DNA from 2 places in the Streptomyces sp. Wb2n-11 genome. Region 1 is predicted to be linked to the other one. Evidence: riboswitches for the same ligand, from Rfam matches in the RefSeq annotation. Region 1 holds a riboswitch; the other holds the start of a gene.

Region 1 (10,377 bases):
GCGGGGGGTCGCCTGGCTCGCCGGGACCCAGCGGGAGGACGGCTCCTGGGACGAGCCGTACTTCACGGGCACCGGGTTCCCCTGGGACTTCTCCATCAACTACAACCTCTACCGCCAGGTCTTCCCGCTCACCGCTCTCGGGCGGTACGTCCACGGGGAGCCCAGCTTCGCGGGCCTTCGGCAGGGGATCTGATGAGCCGGTCCCCGGTGCTCCCGGGGTCCGTGCCGCTGCTGATCGCCTGCGCGCTCGGCATCGAGCGGTTCGCGCTGCGCGGCGGCGACCGGGAGGGGGCCCCGGGGCCCGTGACCGTACTCCGTACGGGCATGGGTCCCAGGGCGGCCGAGGCGGCCGTCAGCAGGGCGCTCGGCCCCGGCCGCCCGGCCGGGGCCGCCGCCGTCATCGCCTCCGGCTTCTGCGCCGGACTCGCCCCCGGCATGCACCCCGGGGACCTGGTCGTCGCCGACGAGACCCGAGGCCCCCGCGGCAGCACGGCCTGCACGGGCGTGGAGCTGCTGGCCGGGGCGCTGGCCAGGGCGGTGCCCGGGCGCACCGTCCACACCGGCCCGCTGACCGGCTCCGACCACGTCGTGCGCGGTCACGAGCGGGCCGGGCTGCGGGCCACCGGGGCCATCGCGGTGGACATGGAATCCGCCGCCACGCTCTGGAGCGCGCTGCGGGCGGGGCCGCGTCCGGTTGCGGCCGTACGAGTGGTCGTGGACGCTCCGGAACATGAGCTCGTGCGCATGGGGACGGTCCGGGGTGGAATATCGGCCTTCCGTGTTCTTCGCGCAGTCCTTCCGGCTTTCTTCGAATGGCACCGTTCTTTGCTGCTCCCCAGGAGGTGAGCTAGATGGCCATGCCACTCCGTCAGACCATCAGGGTCGGGACGTACCTCGTAGAACAGAAGCTCCGCAAGCGTGAGAAGTTTCCGCTCATCGTCGAGCTGGAACCCCTCTACGCCTGCAACCTCGCATGCGAGGGCTGTGGCAAGATCCAGCACCCGGCAGGGGTTCTGAAGCAGCGCATGCCCGTGGCCCAGGCCGTGGGCGCGGTACTCGAATCGGGCGCTCCGATGGTCTCCATCGCGGGCGGCGAACCGCTGATGCACCCACAGATCGATGAGATCGTGCGGCAGCTGGTGGCGAGGAGGAAGTACGTGTTCCTCTGCACCAACGCGATGCTGCTGCGCAAGAAGATCGAGAAGTTCACGCCTTCGCCGTACTTCGCCTTCGCCGTGCACATCGACGGACTGCGCGAGCGGCACGACGAATCGGTGGCCAAGGAAGGCGTGTTCGACGAAGCGGTGGAAGCGATCAAGGAGGCCAAGAAGCGCGGCTTCCGGGTCACCACCAACTCCACCTTCTTCAACACCGACACCCCGCAGACGATCGTCGAGGTGCTCAACTACCTCAATGACGACCTGAAGGTGGACGAGATGATGATCTCGCCCGCCTACGCGTACGAGAAGGCCCCCGACCAGGAGCACTTCCTCGGTGTCGAGCAGACCAGGGAACTGTTCCGGAAGGCGTTCTCCGGCGGCAACCGGCGGCGCTGGCGGCTGAACCACTCGCCGCTCTTCCTGGACTTCCTGGAGGGCAAGGCGGACTTCCCGTGCACGGCGTGGGCGATTCCCAACTACTCGCTCTTCGGGTGGCAGCGGCCCTGTTACCTGATGAGCGACGGGTACGTTCCGACGTACCGGGAGCTCATCGAGGACACCGACTGGGACAAGTACGGGCGGGGCAAGGACCCGAGGTGCGCCAACTGCATGGCGCACTGCGGCTACGAACCGACGGCCGTGCTCGCCACCATGGGTTCGCTCAAGGAGTCGCTGCGCGCGGCCCGCGAGACCGTCTCGGGAACCCGCGGGTGACGTGAAGAGCGCCGGTGGTCCGGGGAGGCCCGGGCGCCGGTGAGCAGGACGACGACGAGGGGACGGAGACCGCGGAGGCGGTCTCCGCCACCGGCACCCCGGCCCGCACCGGAGGCGGACCACCCCCGTCCCGGTGGCCGGGAAGTCCGGCCCCGCCGGCGAAAGCTTGAGGAGAGCGCGCGATGACGGACGGCGAGCCGAAGGGATTCGACCTGGCGGGGCTCCTCGCCGAACGCGGGGCCGAGCGCTACGAGCTGCACGCCAGGCACCTGAACCACCAGCTGCCGCGCATGCTGCGCACCATCGGCTTCGACAAGGTCTACGAGCGCGCCGAGGGCGCCTACTTCTGGGACGCGGAAGGCAACGACTACCTCGACATGCTCGCGGGCTTCGGCGTGATGGGCCTCGGCCGGCACCATCCCGTCGTACGCAAGGCGCTGCACGACGTCCTCGACGCCTCGCTCGCCGACCTGACACGCTTCGACTGCCAGCCGCTCCCCGGACTGCTCGCCGAGAAGCTGCTCACCCACAGCCCGCACCTGGACCGGGTGTTCTTCGGCAACAGCGGCACGGAGGCCGTCGAGACCGCGCTGAAGTTCGCCCGGTACGCGACGGGCAGGCCCAGGATCCTGTACTGCGCCCACGCCTTCCACGGCCTGACCACGGGCTCGCTGTCGGTGAACGGCGAGGCGGGCTTCCGGGACGGATTCGCTCCGCTGCTGCCCGACACCGCGATCGGGCTCGGCGACCTGGACGCCCTGGAGCGGGAGCTGAAGCGGGGCGACGTGGCCGGCTTCGTCGTCGAGCCGATCCAGGGAAAGGGCGTGCACGAGTCCCCGCCGGGGTTCCTGCGCGCCGCGCAGGAGCTGCTCCACCGTCACAAGGCGCTGCTGATCGCCGACGAGGTGCAGACGGGCCTGGGCCGGACCGGAGACTTCTACGCGTACCAGCACGAGGAGGGGGTGGAGCCGGATCTGCTGTGCGTCGCGAAGGCGCTCTCGGGCGGCTACGTCCCGGTCGGTGCGACCCTCGGCAAGGACTGGATCTTCAAACGCGTCTACTCCTCCATGGACCGGGTCCTGGTCCACTCGGCCAGTTTCGGATCCAACGCCCAGGCCATGGCGGCGGGCCTCGCCGTTCTCACGGTGATGGAGGACGAGGAGATCGTCGCGAACGCCCGGCGCTCGGGCGACCTGCTGCGCGAGCGGCTGACCGCGCTCGTCGGCCGCTACGAGCTGCTGCACGACGTGCGCGGACGCGGCCTCATGATCGGCATCGAGTTCGGCCGGCCCGGCTCGCTGAAACTGCGCAGCCGCTGGACCGTGCTCCAGGCCGCCCGCAAAGGACTCTTCGCGCAGATGGTCGTCGTGCCGCTGCTCCAGAAGCACCGCATCCTCACCCAGGTCTCCGGCGACCACCTCGAAGTGATCAAGCTGATTCCGCCGCTGATCGTGGGGGAGAAGGAGGTGGACCGCTTCGTCGGCGCGTTCACCGCGGTGATGGACGACGCCCACAGCGGCGGCGGCCTGATGTGGGACTTCGGCAGGACGCTCGTGAAGCAGGCCGTGGCCAACCGGTAATTTTGCCTCTGAGGCAAAATGTTTGCCTCTGAGGCAATACCTCTGGCCCAATGGAGGCATGACCCCCCGGCCCGAAGAGACGGCCGAAGGACTGCCTTCGGTCGCACCACGCCTGCGCGACCTGCGCCGCCGCAGCGGCCTCACCCTGGAGGCGGCCGCGCGCCGCGCCGCTCTCTCACCCGCCCACCTGTCCCGTCTGGAGACGGGACAGCGCCAGCCCTCGCTGCCGATGCTGCTCACGCTGGCCCGTGTCTACGGTACGACGGTGTCCGCGCTCCTCGGCGAGACGCCGGGCGAGTGGGACGCCGTACTGCGCGCGGACGAGGCGCAGCCGCGGGAGGCCGACGGCTGGACGTACCACCGGGCCGGCGGCCCGGGGCGGGCCATGCAGGCGCTGCGGGTGCACGTGCCGTACGGCGCGCAGGGGGACCTGGTGAGGGTCCACCCCGGTGAGGAGTGGCTGTACGTGCTGTCGGGGCCCCTGCGCCTGGTGCTCGGCGAGAGCGTCCACCGGCTCGATGCCGGAGACAGCGCGCACTTCGACTCGCTGACCCCGCACCGCATCGCGGCCGCCTCCCCGGACGGGGCCGACCTGCTGTTCGTCCACACCTTGCTGCAGAGCGCCACCGCCGCGCTGTGCCTCCCCCAGGAGACCTGAGATGCCGGAAGACAAGACCACAGCCCGCCGCTTCGTGGAGGACAGGATCCCCAGAGGCCTGGCGATCCGCGTCTTCGTGTACGTCGTCGCGGGCCACCTCTTCGCGGCCTTCGTCTACCTGCTCTTCACGCTCGGCGGCTCACGCTGACACCGGCTGCGCTCAGCTCTCGTCGAGCAGGCGCACCCGCAGCCGCTCGCGGATCCCGGGGGTGACGTTCAGCCCCTCCGCGAGGTAGCGGTCGGTGGTGCCCCAGGTCTCCTCGATCGTCTCGAAGGCCGCGGCCAGGTACTCCGCGCGGGCCTCGAAGAGCGGGTTGAGCAGCTCCATCACCTCGGAGGACATCCCGGCGGGCGAGTTGTCGCTGCGGTGCACCTTGTAGCGGCGGTGCGGGTCGTTCGACTTCAGGTAGTCGGCCTCGATGGCGTCGCGCTCGACACCGACCGCGAGCAGGGTCACGGCTATCGACAGGCCCGCGCGGTCCTTGCCCGCCGCGCAGTGCATCAGCGCGGGGACGCTGTCCTCGGCGAGAGCGTGCAGCACCCGGCTGTGCTCGGCCGTACGCCCCCTGACGATCTCCCGGTACGTCGCCGACATCCGGTCGGCGCCCTTGTCGTCCGAGAGGATCTCGCGCAGCTCGTCGAGGTTCCCGTCGCGGACCATCTTCCAGAACACGGCGCCGTCGGCCGGGTCCGTCAGCGGCAGATTCACATTGCGCACACCCGGCAGCTCGATGTCCGGGCCCTCCAGCTTCTGGTCCGCCTCGTTGCGGAAGTCGAAGACCGTGTGGAGGCCCAGCGAACCGAGGAACGCCGCGTCGGCGGCGGTGGCGTGTGCCAGGTGGCCGCTGCGGAAAAGCACTCCGTGCCGGACCCGCCGCCCGTCCACGGTCGGCAGACCGCCCACGTCACGGAAGTTGCGCACCGCGGCAAGCTCGGGCTCGGGCTCTGTCGACGGGACCTGCGGCAGCTGCTGTGTCACGTGGGCTCCTGAAGTCTGCCGTCGGCGCTGCTCGCCGACTTCGGCGCGTTTCGACGATACGACATGGGTACCTGGGGCAAGCATCTCGGCCGTCGCCGTGCGGGCGTTGCCCCGGGGCGGCAGGACGGCCAAGATGTTCGCACCTGTGCCGATCCGAGGGGACTGCATGATCGAGACCGGCGGCAACGGCCGTACCTGGCTGCTCTCCGGAGCGGCCGGCAGCTACGCGCTGCACCTCACGGACCGGGACGAACTGGTCCATCTGCACTGGGGGCCACGCATCTCCCTCGCCGACGCCGAGTCCCTCGCCGCCGAACCTCCACCGCCCTACTGGCCGTTCGAGTCGCAGCTCGACGGGCGCGAGGAGTACCCCGTCGAGGGCGGGCCCCGCTTCGTGCGCCCCGCCCTGTCCGTGCGTACGCCCGAGGTGCGCGGCACCGAGTGGCTCTACGACGGCTCCAGCGCGGCGGGCGACGAACTGCGGCTGCGCTTCACCGACCCCGTGCACCACCTCGGCCTCACCCTGCACTACCGGATGCGCGAGGACTCCGACGTCGTCGAGCGGTGGGCCACCGTCGCACACGAGGGGCCGGCCGGCGCCCCCGCCCTGGAGCTGCTGCGGGCCGACGCCGCCGCCTGGACGCTGCCCCGGCGCGAGCGGTGGCGGCTGAGCCAGCTGCACGGCCGGTGGGCGGCCGAGTCCCGGCTCGTACGCTCCGCGCTCACCCCCGGCGAGAAGATCCTGGGCAGTCGCCGCGGCCACACCGGGCACCAGCACCTGCCGTGGGTCGCGCTCGACGCGGAGGGCGCGGCCGAGGAGAGCGGCGAGGTGTACGGCTGCGCGCTCGGCTGGTCCGGGTCGTGGCGCATCGCCGTACAGCAACTGCCCGACGGCACCGTGCAGATCACCGGCGGGGCCGGGCACGACGAATCGGGTCTGCTGCGGCTGGCGCCCGGCGGAACGTACACCACACCCGTCTTCGCGGGGCTGTGGAGCGAGGGCGGGTTCGGCGGCGCGAGCCGTGCCTGGCACGCCTGGCAGCTCGCGCACGTCGTCCCCGGCGCGGACCGCGAGCGGCCCGTCCTCTACAACTCCTGGGAGGCGACCGGCTTCGACATCTCCGAGGAACAGCAGCGCGTCCTCGCGCGGCGGGCCGCCGACATCGGCGTGGAGCTGTTCGTCGTGGACGACGCCTGGTTCGGCGCCCGGACCAGTGACCGCGCCGGGCTCGGCGACTGGACGCCGAACCCGGACCGCTTCCCCGGCGGGCTGGGGCCGCTCGCGGACGAAGTGCACGGCCTGGGCATGCGGTTCGGGATCTGGGTCGAGCCGGAGATGGTGAACGCGGACAGTGACCTGTACCGGGCGCACCCCGACTGGGTGCAGCACCATCCCGGCCGCACCCGTACCGAGTTCCGCAACCAGCTCGTCCTCAACCTCGCGCGCGGCGACGTCCAGGCGTACCTCTGGGACCAGCTCCACGGGCTGCTGTCGAGCGCTCCCGTCGACTACGTGAAGTGGGACTTCAACCGCTGCTTCACCGACGCGGGCTGGCCGGGCGAACCGTACCCGCAGAAGCTGTGGACCGAGCATGTGCACGCGCTGTACGCGCTCCTCGACCGGCTGCGGGCCGCGCATCCGGACGTCGCCTTCGAGTCCTGTTCGGGGGCGGCGGCCGGATCGACCTCGGGATTCTCTCCCGTACCGACCAGGTGTGGACCTCCGACAACACCGACCCGCTGGACCGGCTCGCCATCCAGCACGGCTTCAGCCAGCTGCACCCGGCGCGGGCGATGGCCGCCTGGGTCACCGACAGCCCCAACACGCAGCTCAACGGGCGGGTCAGCTCGCTGCGCTTCCGCTTCGTGAGCGCGATGGCGGGGGTGCTCGGCATCGGCGGCGACCTGGCCGGGTGGAGCGAGGACGAGATCGCCGAGGCGCGCGAGTGGGTGGACCTGTACAAGGAGATCCGGCCGGTCGTGCAGCACGGCGAGCTGTACCGGCTGCGGGCGCCCGAGGGCGGGCTCAGCGCGGTCCAGTACGTACGCGGGGACGACACCGTCGTCCTCGCCTGGCTCCAGGCCCAGCACTACGGCGAGCAGCAGCCTCCGCTGCGCCTGCGCGGGCTCGACCCGGACGCGGCGTACGCCTGCCTCGACACCTCGGCCGTGCACCGGGGTTCCGTACTGCTCCACCGGGGACTGCGCACCGCGCTGCGCGGTGACCTCGATGCCGCGGTCTTCCGGCTGAGGAGGGTCTGAGCCCTGTTCCTCCCCGCTCCTCCATGTTCTTCCCGCGCCCTTCCCGCTTCCCCTTCCCGACCCTTGCGGTCCACGGTCGGGGAGATGGGTTGCATTTGGGGTGAAACGGACGATTCTGGGGCAACTTCCCTTGTAGGGCCGGGAAATGGCAGAGGCCGCTGGTGAGCAGGATCATATTCGTGACAGTGCGTGGCGAAGCTCCGGGTGCAAATGCCGGTTCACGGGCGGTGCGTAAAGATCCGTAATCCACGGAGGGTGACGGGAATTCCGTGGTGAATTCCCGTCAGGCAATGCCCGTGTGAATGGACTGGCTTGTACGGGGGACCCCCGTCGGCTTACGGTCACCGCAATCCGGGTGGACCGCCGAATCCTGCCACCTCCCGGAATCCGCACTCACTCACTCACGCGTTGGCAGGAGCGGGGGACCCAGGTAAGTACGCCGGTGATCCGGACGTCTCGTGCGTCCGGACCGGCTTGGGGTGAAGTCGCGCAGCAGCGCGGCCGGGCATCTCCAGCCCGAACCCGACAGCTCACCTCGTAGGCGCCGGAGAGGAATGTTCCATGCCCGCAAAGGGTAAGCACCGCCGCCCGAGGTCCAACTCGATCACTCGCGGAATTGTCGCCGCGGGAGCGGGCGGAGCCGTACTCGCACTTCCCCTGATCACCGCCACCGGTGCGAACGCCGCGGAGAAGGCCGCAGCCCCGGCCGCCGCGTCCGCCGCCGCGGTGTCCGAGAAGGCGACGCCGCAGAAGAAGACCAGCACCAAGATCTACTCCGTGGTCTCCGGGGACTACCTGTCGAAGATCGCCGAAGAGCAGAACGTGCGCGGTGGCTGGCAGAAGCTGTACGAGGACAACCGTGAGGTCGTCGGCGGCAACCCCTCGCTGATCCTGCCGGGCATGGAGCTGACCATCGGCGCCAAGGCGTCGGCGCCCGCGAAGCAGGCCCCGGCGAAGCAGGCCCCGGCGAAGCAGGCGAAGCCTGCGGCCGAGGCTCCTGCCGCGCCCAAGGCCGAGGCCGCCGCTCCCAAGGCCGAGGCCAAGACCGAGGCCAAGGCCGAGGAGTCCACTTCCGTGAACTCCGCCTCCGCCGCCCAGAGCACCGGATCCGGCTTCACCGCCCCGGTCTCCGCGAGCGTCACCACCCCGTACCGCGCCGCCGGCGGCAGCTGGTCCAGTGGCTACCACACGGGCGTCGACTTCGCCGCGGCCAGCGGCACCCCGGTCAAGGCCGTCGGTGCCGGCACCGTCGTCTCCGCGGGCTGGAGCGGCTCGTACGGCAACGAGGTCGTCATCAAGCACGACGACGGCCGGTACTCGCAGTACGCCCACCTGTCCTCGCTGTCCGTCTCCTCCGGCCAGAGCGTCGGCGGCGGCACACAGATAGGCCTCTCCGGCTCCACGGGCAACTCGACCGGCCCGCACCTGCACTTCGAGATCCGGACCGGCCCGAGCTACGGCTCGGACGTCGACCCGCTGGCCTACCTGCGCGGCCACGGCGTCACCGTCTGATCCCTCCCGGGTCGGCCTGAACGCTCCTGTACGCCCCCTTCCGCCGCCCGCACCGGGCGGCGGAAGGGGGCGTATGCGCATTTTTTGGTCTATTCCGGGTTGGACAAAGCTTGACCGGTGTCCTATATCACCCCACGTCAACCCCTCCCTACGGTGGCGTAGGTCACTCATTCCGGTGAAGGATGTGCCGACGTGGCAGACGATTCGAGATCATTCAGCGCAGGCACCATCGGGTCGTACGCGGCGATCGGCGACAGCTTCACCGAAGGCGTCGGAGATCCCGGACCCGACGGTGCGTTCATCGGCTGGGCCGACCGGCTCGCCGTACTCCTCGACGACCGCGTACCCGAGCACACGTTCCGCTACGCCAACCTCGCCGTACGCGGCCGTCTCCTCGACCAGATCGTGGCGGAGCAGGTCCCGCGCGCGAAGGCGCTCGCACCCGACCTGGTGAGCTTCTGCGCCGGCGGCAACGACATCCTCCGGCCCGGCAGCGACCCCGACGACGTCGCCGAGCGCTTCGAGCGGGCCGTGGCCGACCTCGCCGGCGCCGTGGGCACCGTGATGGTGACCACCGGCTTCGACACGCGCACCATGCCCGTGCTGCGTCATCTGCGCGGCAAGATCGCGACGTACACGGCGCACGTACGGGCGGTCGCCGACCGGTACGGCTGCCCGGTGCTCGACCTGTGGTCGCTCAAGTCCATCCAGGACCGGCGCGCCTGGGACGGCGACCGGCTGCACCTCTCGCCCGAGGGCCACACCCGGGTGGCGCTGCGCGCCGCGCAGGTGCTCGGGCTCGACGTCCCGGCCGACCCGGACCAGGCGTGGCCGCCGATGGCGCCGCGCGGCGTGCTGGAGGTGCGCCGGGACAACATCCAGTGGGCGCGGGAGCACCTGGTGCCGTGGATCGGGCGCCGGCTGCGCGGGGAGTCCTCAGGTGACCACGTCGAGGCGAAGCGGCCCGACCTGCTGCCCTTGTGAGAGGGCGGCAGGTGCGCCGGGGACGCGTTCCAGGACGCCGCCCGCGAACACGTCGTACAGCGGCAGCGTCTCCAGGTGGACGTAGCCGATGTGGCAGTCGCAGACGGCGAGGGGGCAGGCACGCGGACGCAGTGCCTGCCGGTACGAGCCGTCGTAGAGGTTGCCGAGCTCGGCGCGCACGAAGTGGCAGCGGCGCACCGTGCCCTCGCCGTCCACCGAGATCACCGATTCGCCGGTCCGGCAGGGCAGACCGGCGGAGCGGTGCGGGTGGCGGCTGTACGGGAAGAGGGGGTCCAGAGCCGTCCAGTGTCCGGCCTCCTCGTCCGTGTAGGTGCGGCCCTCGGCCGCGTTGACCCACAGGTAGACCTCGGAGGGGAGCGCGGCGCGCAGCCTGCGCGCCTCTTCGAGGTGCTCGGGGAAGCCGACCACGCCGACGCTGAACCGCACGCCGCGGACGGTCAGTTCGCGGCACTTGGCGAGGAAACGGCCGTACGGTGTCTGCCCCGGGTGGTACGTGCACCACAGCGC
Region 2 (10,377 bases), 120 kb from region 1:
TCGGTGTGGGGGGCGCCGGCTACTTGTAGGTGATGCTGGAGGCGCTGTACAGACAGTGCGTGGGGTCCGGTCCGCTGCCGAGCTTGGTGGGTTCGCCGCTGGTGACGCCCTTGTAGCGTTCGCAGGGGACGATGTTGCGGCTGCTGTCGCCGACGATGGTGACGGCCGAGAGCCGGGCGGTGTCGCCGTAGTTGGAGTTGATGCCGGCGAGGGACTTGCCGGGAGCGGTGACGGTCACGTTCTGGATCACCACGTGGCGCTGGTACTGCTTGCTGCAGTTGCCGCACGAACGGTAGAGCTTCCCGAAGTCGTTGACCTGGAAGTTCTTGATGACCATCGTGCCGGGGCCGTTGTGCTGGAAGACCTTGTCGGACGCCTTGCGGGCGCCGCCGCCGTCGATGGTCATGGTCTGGGACGCGGAGGTGCCCTTGAAGGTGGCGGCGTCCTCGCCGACGTCCTCCCACCAGACGTTCTGGAGCGTGCAGGTGCCCTTGCAGTGGATGCCGTCGGCGGCCGGGGAGCCGAGGATCACGTTCTTGAGCGTGGCGCCGTCGGCCAGCTCGAAGAGCGGTCCCTGGCCCTCGTCCTGACCGCCGGAACCGAGGTCTCCGCTGCCGTAGTGACGGACCATCTTGCCGTCCACGACCCCGCTCACCTTGATCGTGGTGGGGACGGCCTTCTGCCCGGCCGGCGTGGGCCAGGCGGCCGCCGCGGCGGGACCGCTGCCGATCAGTACGGCCGGCAGGGCGAGAGCCAGGGCGGACAGGAGAACGCGGGATGTCGGCATGGCTCGCCGGTTTTTGTCGCGTAGGGCCATGGTGCTCCTCCTTGATGAGTCACAGCCCGCCGTGTTCATGTTCATGAACTCGGTCGGTTGCCGAGAAACTAGAGAGAGGACGGGTTCATGTCAATCAGGTGGACATGACGTTTCTGGCGGGCCACCTCCGCACCACCCCCTGTTGCCTCCGGTTCTGCTGGGCGTGCGGGCTGTGCGAGCAGGCCCGGAAGGGGGAAGGTGCGCACCGGAAGGGGGGTCGGGCCGGGGGAAGGATTGTTTTTATTCATGAACTTTGTCTGAACGGGTGAACTCTGGAAGGAGTGCAAGGGTATTGCCCCGGGGGTGGGGGGCGTGCCACTCTCGGCCCGGGGGGCCCCGCCGCGAGTCCGTTGCCGGCGTCCGGTTCCAGGGCGCCGAGTGGTCGCCCCGCTCCCGTTCGCACCATCGCTGTCCGGTGCGCGGCCCCCGTTTTTCCCGTTCAGTATCACGTCCGAAGTCGCGATCATTGTTCGACATTTCGAACAATGCGTCATGTGAACCACCGAGTTGAAGGAGAAGCGTGTGAGCCGCACTCTGCGCAGATCTTCGTTCCTCGCCCTGCCCGCCGCCGTCATGCTGGCCCTGATGCCGTCGAGCGCCTCCGCCTATCCCGGACCCGGAAGGGTTACGGGGGACGTGGTCGTCCACGACCCGACCATGCTCCGCAAGTCGGACGGCCGGTACCTGCTCTACTCCACCCACGGCTACCTGGAGTCCCGTACCTCCACCGACCGCACCGCCTTCAGCCGCAACGGCAACGCCCTTTCCTCACCGCCCGGTTGGTGGTCGCGCTACTCGTCCGCGAACGACCCGTGGGCACCCGACATCTCGTACCACGGCGGCCGGTACCTGATGTACTACTCCGTTTCGAGCTTCGGCTCCAACACCTCCGCCATCGGCCTCGCCACCTCCTCGACCGGCCTGCCGGGCAGCTGGAGCGATCAGGGCATCGTCTACTCCTCCACCTCCAGCAGTGACTACAACGCCATCGACCCGGACCTGTTCGTCGACGGCGACGGCAAGTGGTGGCTGGCCTTCGGCTCCCACTGGAGCGGGATCAAGATGATCCGCCTCGACCCCGGGACCGGCAAGCAGTACGCGGGGGACACCACCCGCCACTCGCTCGCCTCGCGCCCCACGGGGGCGAGGGCGGTGGAGGGCCCGACCGTGGTCAAGCGGAACGGGTACTACTACCTCTTCGCCTCGTACGACACCTGCTGCAGCGGCACCGCCTCCACGTACAAGATCAAGGTCGGCCGGGCCACCAGCCCCACCGGGCCGTACTACGACCGCAACGGCGTCCCCATGAACAACGACGGCGGCACCGTGGTCATGGCGTCACAAGGATCCGTGATCGGCCCCGGCGGGCAGGACATCATGCCCGACTCCGACGGCGACCTGCTCGTCTACCACTACTACGACGGCAATGACGCCGGCGCGCCCAAGCTCGGCCTCAACCTGCTGAGCTGGAACGGCGGCTGGCCCACCGCGTACTGACGGCAGATCGACGGCAACACCACGCACGGACACCGGGGACCGGGACGCGCGGTCCTCCGCGAGCCCGGCTCACGTCACCCGCTCATCCCCCCACCCAGGGAAGGACCCCCCTCATGAGCGATCTCCGTACCCTCACCACCCCGCGGCGTCTCGCCGCACTCGCCGCCGGCTGCGCGGCCGCCTTCGCTCTCACCACGCTGGCCCCCGACTCGGCGGGCGCCGCCGAAGCCGCGCCCATCGGCTTCGGCGCCGGCACCACGGGCGGTGGCAACGCACCTGCCACCACCGTCTCCACGCTCGCCGCCTTCAAGACCGCCGTCGCGAGCGATTCGGCCAAGGTCGTGAAGGTGTCCGGGCTCATCCCGCTGTCCGGACAGGTCGACATCGGATCCAACACCACCGTCCTGGGCGTCGGTTCGTCCTCCGGCTTCACCGGTGGCGGGCTGCGGATCAAGGAGAAGACGAATGTCGTCGTCCGCAACCTGAACATCAGCAAGCCCGTGGCCCCCGCCGACGGCATCACCGTCCAGAAGTCCACGAAGGTGTGGATCGACCACAACGCCTTCTCCGCCGACCGCAACCAGGGCGACAAGGACTACTACGACGGACTTCTGGACATCACGCACGCGTCCGACTCCGTCACCGTGTCCTGGAACACCTTCAAGGACCACTTCAAGGGCAGCCTCGTCGGCCACAGCGACAACAACGCGGCCGAGGACACCGGGCACTTGCGTGTGACGTACCACCACAACCACTTCAGCAACGTCTTCTCGCGCATCCCCAGTCTGCGCTTCGGCACCGGCCACTTCTACGACAACTACGTACAGGGCGCCGACACCGCCGTGCACTCCCGCATGGGCGCGCAGATGCTCGTCGAGAACAACGTCTTCCGTACGACGAAGCTCGCCGTGACCACCAGCCGCAGCAGTGACGTCGACGGGTACGCGGTGCTGCGCGGCAACGACCTCGGAGGCGCCGCGACTGAGATATCCCGTACGGGCTCCTTCACGAACCCGCCGTACAGCTACACGGCGGAGCCGGCCTCCTCCGTCGTCGCCTCGGTGACGGCGGGCGCGGGTACCGGCCGGATCGGCTGACCGGCCGCCGGCCGCCGGGGAGCGGCCGGCGCACAGCGGCCGCCCCCCGCGGGCAGCGGGCGGCGGCCGCGCCACGGTCGCGGTGACCGGGACGTGAGCGGAAGTCCTGAGGCGCATGACACGGCGGGGAAGGACGGGAAAGCGGCTGCCCAGCGAGTCCTACGGCCCGAGGGGCCGGTTCGTGGTCTTCGACGTCCGCGGCACCGGGCGGACCGGACTCGCGATCTGTCACGGCGCCCCGGCTCGGCTACCTCTTCCTCCCGATGACCATCCGGCTCATCGGTGGGGCGTACCCGCAGGCACGGTTCCCCGGCGTGCCGCTCCGGGGTGGACCGTCGCCTTCACGTTCGTCAATGTCGCGGTCCCCCGTCACCTGCGCGCGCCGGCGCCGCGACGGAGGCGGCCCGGGCCCGCTGTCGTACGTCGTCGCATCCGGGACCGGTGCGGTGGCGGATCCTTGCCCGCTGTACGGCCTCGGCGGCGAGGCGTTCACCCTGGGCCTCGTCCGGCTGGGGCTCGGTGTGGTCCACCTCACCCGCATGTTCCGCCATGCCCCGAGACCCGCCGCCGGAGATGTCGTTCACCGAGGCGGAGGGCCGCCCTGCGAGGGGAGGGGGACCGCGAGGTCGGGAACGCGGCGTAGAAGGCCCGTGCGCGGCCGCTGCGGCCGCTCGACGGGAACCTCCCGGCTCACGGGCCCGGACGGACAACGCCGACGGCCCCGCTCCGCCGCCTGAACGGCTGGGGGAGCGGGGCCGAGGACGCGGGCCTTCTAGTAGGGGCCGTTCACATTGTCGATCGAGCCGTACCGGTCGGCGGCGTAGTTGCACGCGGCGGTGATATTGGCGACCGGGTCGTAACTGTCCGTCGACGTACCGGGCACGTGATAGGCCTGGAACGTCGGCTGGATCACCTGGAGAAGGCCCTTGGACGGAGTGCCGGCGACAGCGTTGGAGTCCCAGTTGTTGATGGCCCGCGGGTTGCCCGAGGACTCACGCATGATGTTCCTGTGAATTCCCTCATACGTGCCGGGAATACCGTGCTTGGCCATGACGGCCAGCGATTCCTTGATCCAGCCGTCGAGGTCGTTGGAATAGGACGCGGTTTCCACGGCGGGGGCGTCGCTTTCGGCGGCCGGTGCGGTCTTCCGCTCGGAACGGTCGGCCCGCTCGGAGGACGCCGGCGTCTCGGCCTCGGCCTCGGTCTTGGCCTCGGCCCCCCTGGCGATCGTCAGCTCGAGGCCGGGACGGATCAGCGAGGGGTTGGCGCCGACGGCCTCCCGGTTGTCCTGGTACAGCTTCTTCCAGCCGCCGGCCACGGAGTGGTCACCGGCGATCTTGGAGAGCGAGTCGCCCGACATCACGGCGTAGATGACGGAGTCGGCCTTCTCGGCAGCGGCGGCCTGCGGCGCCGCGCCGGCGGAGGTCGCGCCGATGAGCGGGAGGACGAGTGCGGCGCCTCCCGTACCCGCGGCGATGAAGCCCCGAGTGAGTGAGCCGTACCTGGAACGACGGTGCTTACCCTTTGCGGGCATGGTGATTTCCTCTCCGTCGCCTGCGAGGTGAGCTGTCGGGTTCGGGCTGGAGATGCCCGGCCGCATGTGAATGCGACTTCACCCCAAGCCGTTCCGGAATTCCGGATCGGCGGCTTACCTGGGTCCCCCGCTCCTGCCGTACGTGAGTAGGTGTGGTTTCCGGACGGCGGCAGGATTCGGCGGTCCACCCGGATTGACGGTGACCGTAAGCGAGAGAGGCCGGGCGGAACAAGCTCTGAAATTGCTCCGCAAGATCCATGTCGCGGTTCCGGACGGAGGAAATTCCGTCGCGCGCCTTGAGTGAGAACTCAACTTTCTTTCTGTGGGCCGGAACTGTGCCCTCCGCCGCTTCGATCATGCCGTCGAGGGCCGTGACTCATATCACTTGGGATGCACCGCCGGTCAGGAGCGGGCACGCAACCGCCTCTGCATGCATACGACATGGCATGTCATGGGGGTATTTAGTCCGATATGGAAATGCGGAGGTTCGAGGCCCTTTCCGGTCGGCTCCAGCCGTTACGGCCCTCCCGTGTACGCGGGAAAGCGTGGGCGGTGGGCCGGAGGGCACCGTCGCCAGATGTATGCCGACCGGCTTCCCCGGCCGGGGGCAGCGGGCCGGGCGTCGACGCCCTGATGCCTCGACGCCTCGACGCCCTGATGCCTCGACGCCTCGACGTCTGGACGGGGAGACGCGGCGGTCCGTGCGCAACACCGGCTCCGACTCGCCCAGTTCGGCTGCCGCCGCCTCGAAGTGGACCGGCTTCCAGCCGGTCCACGCCTTGACGCGTCCCTCCAACAGGTGCGGCGCCGAGCGCGCGGGGGTGCCGCACCCAGCCCGGTGCCCGGCCGCTGTCGGCGGCCAGATGCTCCCCGAGTGCGGCGAAGCCGTCGCTCGGCAGCAGCCGCAGGTCCGCCGCGGCGATCAACCCGGAAGGACTGGGCAGTCACGGGGAGGGGAGCGGGGAGTCGAGGCAGGCGTCCAGAGGCTCCAGCAACGGATCGTCAGGTCCCTTGAGCACGGCGGGATTCCCTTCGGTGCAGGCGATTCGGTGCTGGCGAGGTGGCAGTCCCGCGGCCACTCCTTGCCGGCCTCGTCCGCCTGCACGCGCTCGGTCGTGCGGGCACGCCCGCACCGGGCGGCGGCCGACGCCTCAGCTCCTCCAGATCCGGGTGGGCGGCGACGACCCGCTCCTGGAAGGGGAGTTCGCCGTCCGAGAGGTCCGGTACGCCGGTGGAGAAGAAGCCGTCCGGCCCCCCGCGCTCCTCCCGCATCGGCAGGTCCTGATACGGGATCGCCTCCTCGAGGAGCACCTGGGTCAGGGCGCGGCCGTCGAACCCGGCATGCGTACGGGCCCGCAGACCGCTCCGAGCCGGGGAAACGTCCTGGTCACGCCCTAGCATCACGAGCATGCTCACACTGCTGCACACCTCGCCCGTCCACGTCCCCGTCTTCGACGCGTTGCGCGACCGTGAACACCCCGGCCTCGAAATGCGCCACGTGGTGCACGAGGAACTGCTGGCGAAGGCCCGCTCCGGCGGGCCCGGCGCCGCTGACTCCGCGATCGCCGCGGTGCTCGCCGCGGCCGTCGGTGAGGGCAGGACCACGGCCGTACTCTGCACGTGCTCCACCATCGGCGCGACGGCGGAGGCGTACGGTGCGCGGCTCGGCGTCCCCGTGCTGCGGGTGGACCGCCCGATGGCGGCCGCCGCCGTCGCCGCCGCGCCGGAGCGCGACACGGTCCGCATAGCGGTGGTCGCCTCGGTGGACAGTACTTTCGGTCCCACGTGCGACCTGATCAGGGAGGAGGCGGACGCGGCGGAGCGGCGGGCCGACATCCGTACCGTGCGGGCCGAAGGCGCGTGGAAGCGCTTCGAGGACGGCGACCGGGACGGCTACCTGGACCTCGTCGCCCGGGCCGTCGACGCGGTCACCGGGGTGGACGTGGTGGTGCTGGCCCAGGCGTCCATGGCGGACGCGGCCGCCCGCACCCGCGACGGCCGCACCGCCGTGCCCGTGCTCTCCAGCCCGGGGCCCGGCCTGCGCGCGGCGGCGGCGACCGTCCGGCAGGGGTGACGGCGCCCGCCGGTACCAGTTACTCCGGTTTGCCCGTACCCGGATGTGTGACCCCGGCGGGCGGGGGCAGCCGCACAGGGAGAAAGTGGGTCTTGACCCCGTCGCACGACAGGCAGGAGGCCAGCCATGACCCATCCGTACCCGGACCCCGTACCGCCGTCGCCGATCCCTTCCCCCGGCCCGCCCGGCCCCGATCCGGGCCCCCTGCCGGGCCCGGGACCCGGCCCGGTGCCGGTTCCGCCGGAGCCGGGGCCCGATCCGATCCCGAAGCCCCCGGGGCCCGAGCCCGTACCCGATCCCGAGCCGGCCCCGGGACCCACGGGGGTCTGATCAGCGGGCGGGCGCTTCCGGCCGGACACCGTCCCCGAGGGTCCTGAGGGTGTGGAACGAACCCTCGCGGTCGGTGCGCCGGCAGGCGTGCGCGCCGGAGAAGTCGCACTGCCCCTGGGTGAGGGCCGCGGGCAGCCGCTCCGCGCGCAGCGCGTCGTAGTACGCCGGGGCCGCCGGGAAGCCCCGCGCCGGCACACCCGGCGGGCGCGCCGCCACCACGCGCCGGCCGCCCTGCGCGGCACCGGTCCCCTCGGTGAACCCCTGGTCGGAGAGCAGGCTCGGCGGGCCGGGTCCGGCGTCGTACGCGGCCCTGATCCGGTCGGGGACACCGCCCGGACGACGCGGTCCGCGCGCCAGTCCGATCGGCGTCTCCAGTACGTGGCGGCCCAGGACCGCCGTGCGCCGTGGCTCAGGCCGCTGTCCGCTCCACGGGGATCCACAGCTCCGCGTCCGCCTGTGTCCCGTCCCGCGACAGCCGGGTCCGCAGGATCTCGGGCCCCGGCCGGCTCCGGTAGGGATTGGACGGGAACCACTGCGTGAACACGTCCCGCCACAGGTACTGGAGCGTCCGCGGAAACGGCCCGGAGCTTTCGAAGACGGCCCACGTCCCGGCCGGGACGGTGAGCGCGTCCATGTCCTCGGGCACCGCGGCGCGCGTCACCACGCCGTGGTAGTAGTCGAGTTCGGTTCCCTCGGCGCGGCTCTCGTCCAGGTCGTCGCTCACCGAGATGATCCCCTCCGGCTCCTGGTCGGACAGACTCTCGATGCGCCGCAGCGTCTCCTGGCCGATCCCCCGGATGAAGGCGGCGATGGCAGGGTTCGCCCCCTCATGCACGAGCGGGACACGCGCCTTCCTGCCGACCACACGGAACTCGTCCTTCTCCACGATCTTGTACTGCATGCTGCTGCTCCCTTCGACGATGAGGCGGAAGGACATCCGTGGCTGGGACTGCAGGCGCGCACCGGTCCGCCTGGCCTCGCCGGGACCGACGCCGTGCATGACGCGGAACGCACGCGCGAACGCCTCCCCCGAGGTGTAGCCGTAACGCACCGCGACCTCCAGCAGCGTCCGCTCCCCGCCCAGCACCTCGGCACCCGCGACCGTCAGCCGCCTGCGCCGGACGTACTCCGAGAGCGGGATCCCCGCCAGCGCGGAGAACAGCCGCCGGAAGTGGTACTCCGACGTCACCGCGATCCGCGCCAGGTCGGCCACCTCGATCCGCTGATCAAGGTGGCACTCGATGTGCTCCATGGCCTGGTTCAGCCGCTCCAGCACCCCGGCCTCCTTCCCTCCCGGTCACTCACGCTAGGAAGGACCCACCCTGCCGGACCCGACATCCTGTGCCCGGCCCGGTCGGGTACGCCGGCCCCCGACGGCCCGCGCACCCCACACCCGCGTCCACCACGACGAGGGACACGGGCGCCGTGATCAATGCACTCGACGCCTTCCGCGCCGGGCCGCACGCCGGCCCGGCCCAGGTCTTCACGCTGCTCGCCGACGGCGAGCTCTCTCCCCCGGATCGCCGCGCGCGTCCCACTCGCTCGCCCTGAACCTGGCGGCCTCCGCCGAACCACCGGGTTCGCCGGACACCGCGCAGTGGGTACCCGGCCCCGACGTGATCGCCACCCCGCTCACCGCGCTCGTCGGTGAACTGCCCCCAGGGCCGTCGGTCGGTCCTGGAGACCGTGTCCCGCGCCCTGACGACGACCGAGATCCTGCTGGGCGAAGTGGTAGGCGACGACCGGGCCGCCGGGATGTGCGAGTGGCTGCGGGAGCCGCCGTTCAGCCAGTACGGAAGGCAGGGCCCGTCCCCGCACGGTCGGGTCGGTGAGGTCCTGGACCACGACGAGTGCGTGCACGTCCGCACCGGCCACTGCCTGCTCGAACGCGCCAAGTCCGCCCCGAGGCGGAGACGGTGGGCGCGATCAGGGCGCTCACCCACCTCAAGCGCTACGGGCCGATGGAGCCGTACTTCAAGGAGATCGACCGGGAGGAGTGCGACGAGACCGTGCGCCAGGCGCTGCACGACCTGCACCGGCCCGACGTCCTGCGCGACGACGCGCTGTTCTCGGCCCGTTCGGCCGCCCGTTTCGGCCGGGCGGCTCCACGGCCGTTGTCACCACTGGGGCCCGGTACCCGGCCGAGGGTGACAGTGAGAGCCGTTCGGGCCGGTCGGCCCGCATGTCCGGCCGGCCGGCAGCCGCGGCGAGCAGTCACGCAGCGCCTGCCCCCGCCGGTGCTTCCCGCGGAGGCCGTACGCCTCGGTCACCGGCTCCCCGGAGTGCCTGTCGTTGTCCACGGTCTCTCCTTGCCGCCTGCCCGCCCGCCCGCATCGTGTGCAGGGCGGGCATCGGTGCCGTCACGGTTCAGGAGGTGAACGGGACGGCGTCGGCCGGGTTGGTGTGCCAGTTGGTCGTGAGGGGCTTGTCGACGAGGATGCTGCCGACCTTCAGAGAGATGGGGTTGGGGTCGGCCTCGCTGACGGAGGCGATGATCGTGCCGTACTCCGTGCCGGTGTCGCTGTTGGTGCTCTTCGGTGTGACACCCGCGTACACCGTCTTGCCGCCGGTGAGGGTGATCTCCTCGCCCGCGACCTGCTCGGCGGGGCCGGCCTGGGTGCCGCCGGAGCCGAAGGCGAAGACGGGCAGACCGGCGGGCAGCACACAGGTGATGCCGGACTTGGCCTTGACGCTGACCTGGTAGTAGCCGCCGGCCTGGGTCATGGGCTTGGCGGACCACTGGAGGTCGTTGGTGCCGCAGCTCTGGCCGTAGCCGGACTTGTCGCCGGTGCCGGAGCCGCCCGCGGACGACGAGGACTTGTCCTTGGTCCTGCCGCCGTTGCCGGCCGTCGACAGGCTGGTCCTCGCGGCGCTGTTGTCCTTGTCGCCGTTGCCGCCGTCCTGTGCGGCGCTCGGCGTGCTCGTGGCAGCGGTGGCCGTGGCTGCGGGAGTGCCGGAGGAGGCCGTCCCGGTCTTGTCGGCGGCCTCGGTCGAACCGCCTCCGCAGGCGGTCATGAACAGTCCGGCG

The links. A riboswitch is a leader RNA that binds a small molecule or an ion and turns the genes downstream of it on or off. The one in region 1 is predicted to bind cyclic di-AMP.
Region 2: it holds a riboswitch for cyclic di-AMP, as region 1 does, so the genes downstream of both, BN1555_RS03040 (transglycosylase SLT domain-containing protein) here and BN1555_RS03570 (M23 family metallopeptidase) in region 1, are expected to answer to the same signal.

Annotation. Positions count from the first base shown of each region.
Region 1 is NZ_CVPB01000001.1:804,474-814,850, reverse strand. Features, by position in the region: gene shc (squalene--hopene cyclase) at 1-193, shown strand, start outside; gene BN1555_RS03600 (phosphorylase family protein) at 193-846, shown strand; gene hpnH (adenosyl-hopene transferase HpnH) at 852-1,874, shown strand; gene BN1555_RS03590 (aspartate aminotransferase family protein) at 2,057-3,454, shown strand; gene BN1555_RS03585 (helix-turn-helix domain-containing protein) at 3,513-4,112, shown strand; gene BN1555_RS38825 (DUF6126 family protein) at 4,114-4,260, shown strand; gene BN1555_RS03580 (tyrosine-protein phosphatase) at 4,273-5,091, opposite strand; partial or broken gene BN1555_RS03575 (alpha-galactosidase) at 5,258-7,353, shown strand; cyclic di-AMP (ydaO/yuaA leader) riboswitch at 7,738-7,912, shown strand; gene BN1555_RS03570 (M23 family metallopeptidase) at 7,915-8,865, shown strand; gene BN1555_RS03565 (SGNH/GDSL hydrolase family protein) at 9,058-9,849, shown strand; gene BN1555_RS03560 (STM4011 family radical SAM protein) at 9,802-10,377, opposite strand, start outside.
Region 2 is NZ_CVPB01000001.1:686,347-696,723, reverse strand. Features, by position in the region: gene BN1555_RS03055 (pectate lyase) at 20-817, opposite strand; gene BN1555_RS03050 (arabinan endo-1,5-alpha-L-arabinosidase) at 1,391-2,314, shown strand; gene BN1555_RS03045 (pectate lyase family protein) at 2,428-3,411, shown strand; gene BN1555_RS03040 (transglycosylase SLT domain-containing protein) at 4,184-4,945, opposite strand; cyclic di-AMP (ydaO/yuaA leader) riboswitch at 4,948-5,108, opposite strand; gene BN1555_RS03030 (arylsulfatase) at 6,354-7,019, shown strand; partial or broken gene BN1555_RS40045 (hypothetical protein) at 7,350-7,690, opposite strand; gene BN1555_RS03015 (AraC family transcriptional regulator) at 7,759-8,625, opposite strand; gene BN1555_RS40040 (hypothetical protein) at 8,775-8,900, shown strand; gene BN1555_RS38410 (hypothetical protein) at 8,982-9,209, opposite strand; partial or broken gene BN1555_RS40035 (ABC transporter ATP-binding protein) at 9,506-9,649, opposite strand; gene BN1555_RS03005 (DUF4232 domain-containing protein) at 9,717-10,377, opposite strand, start outside.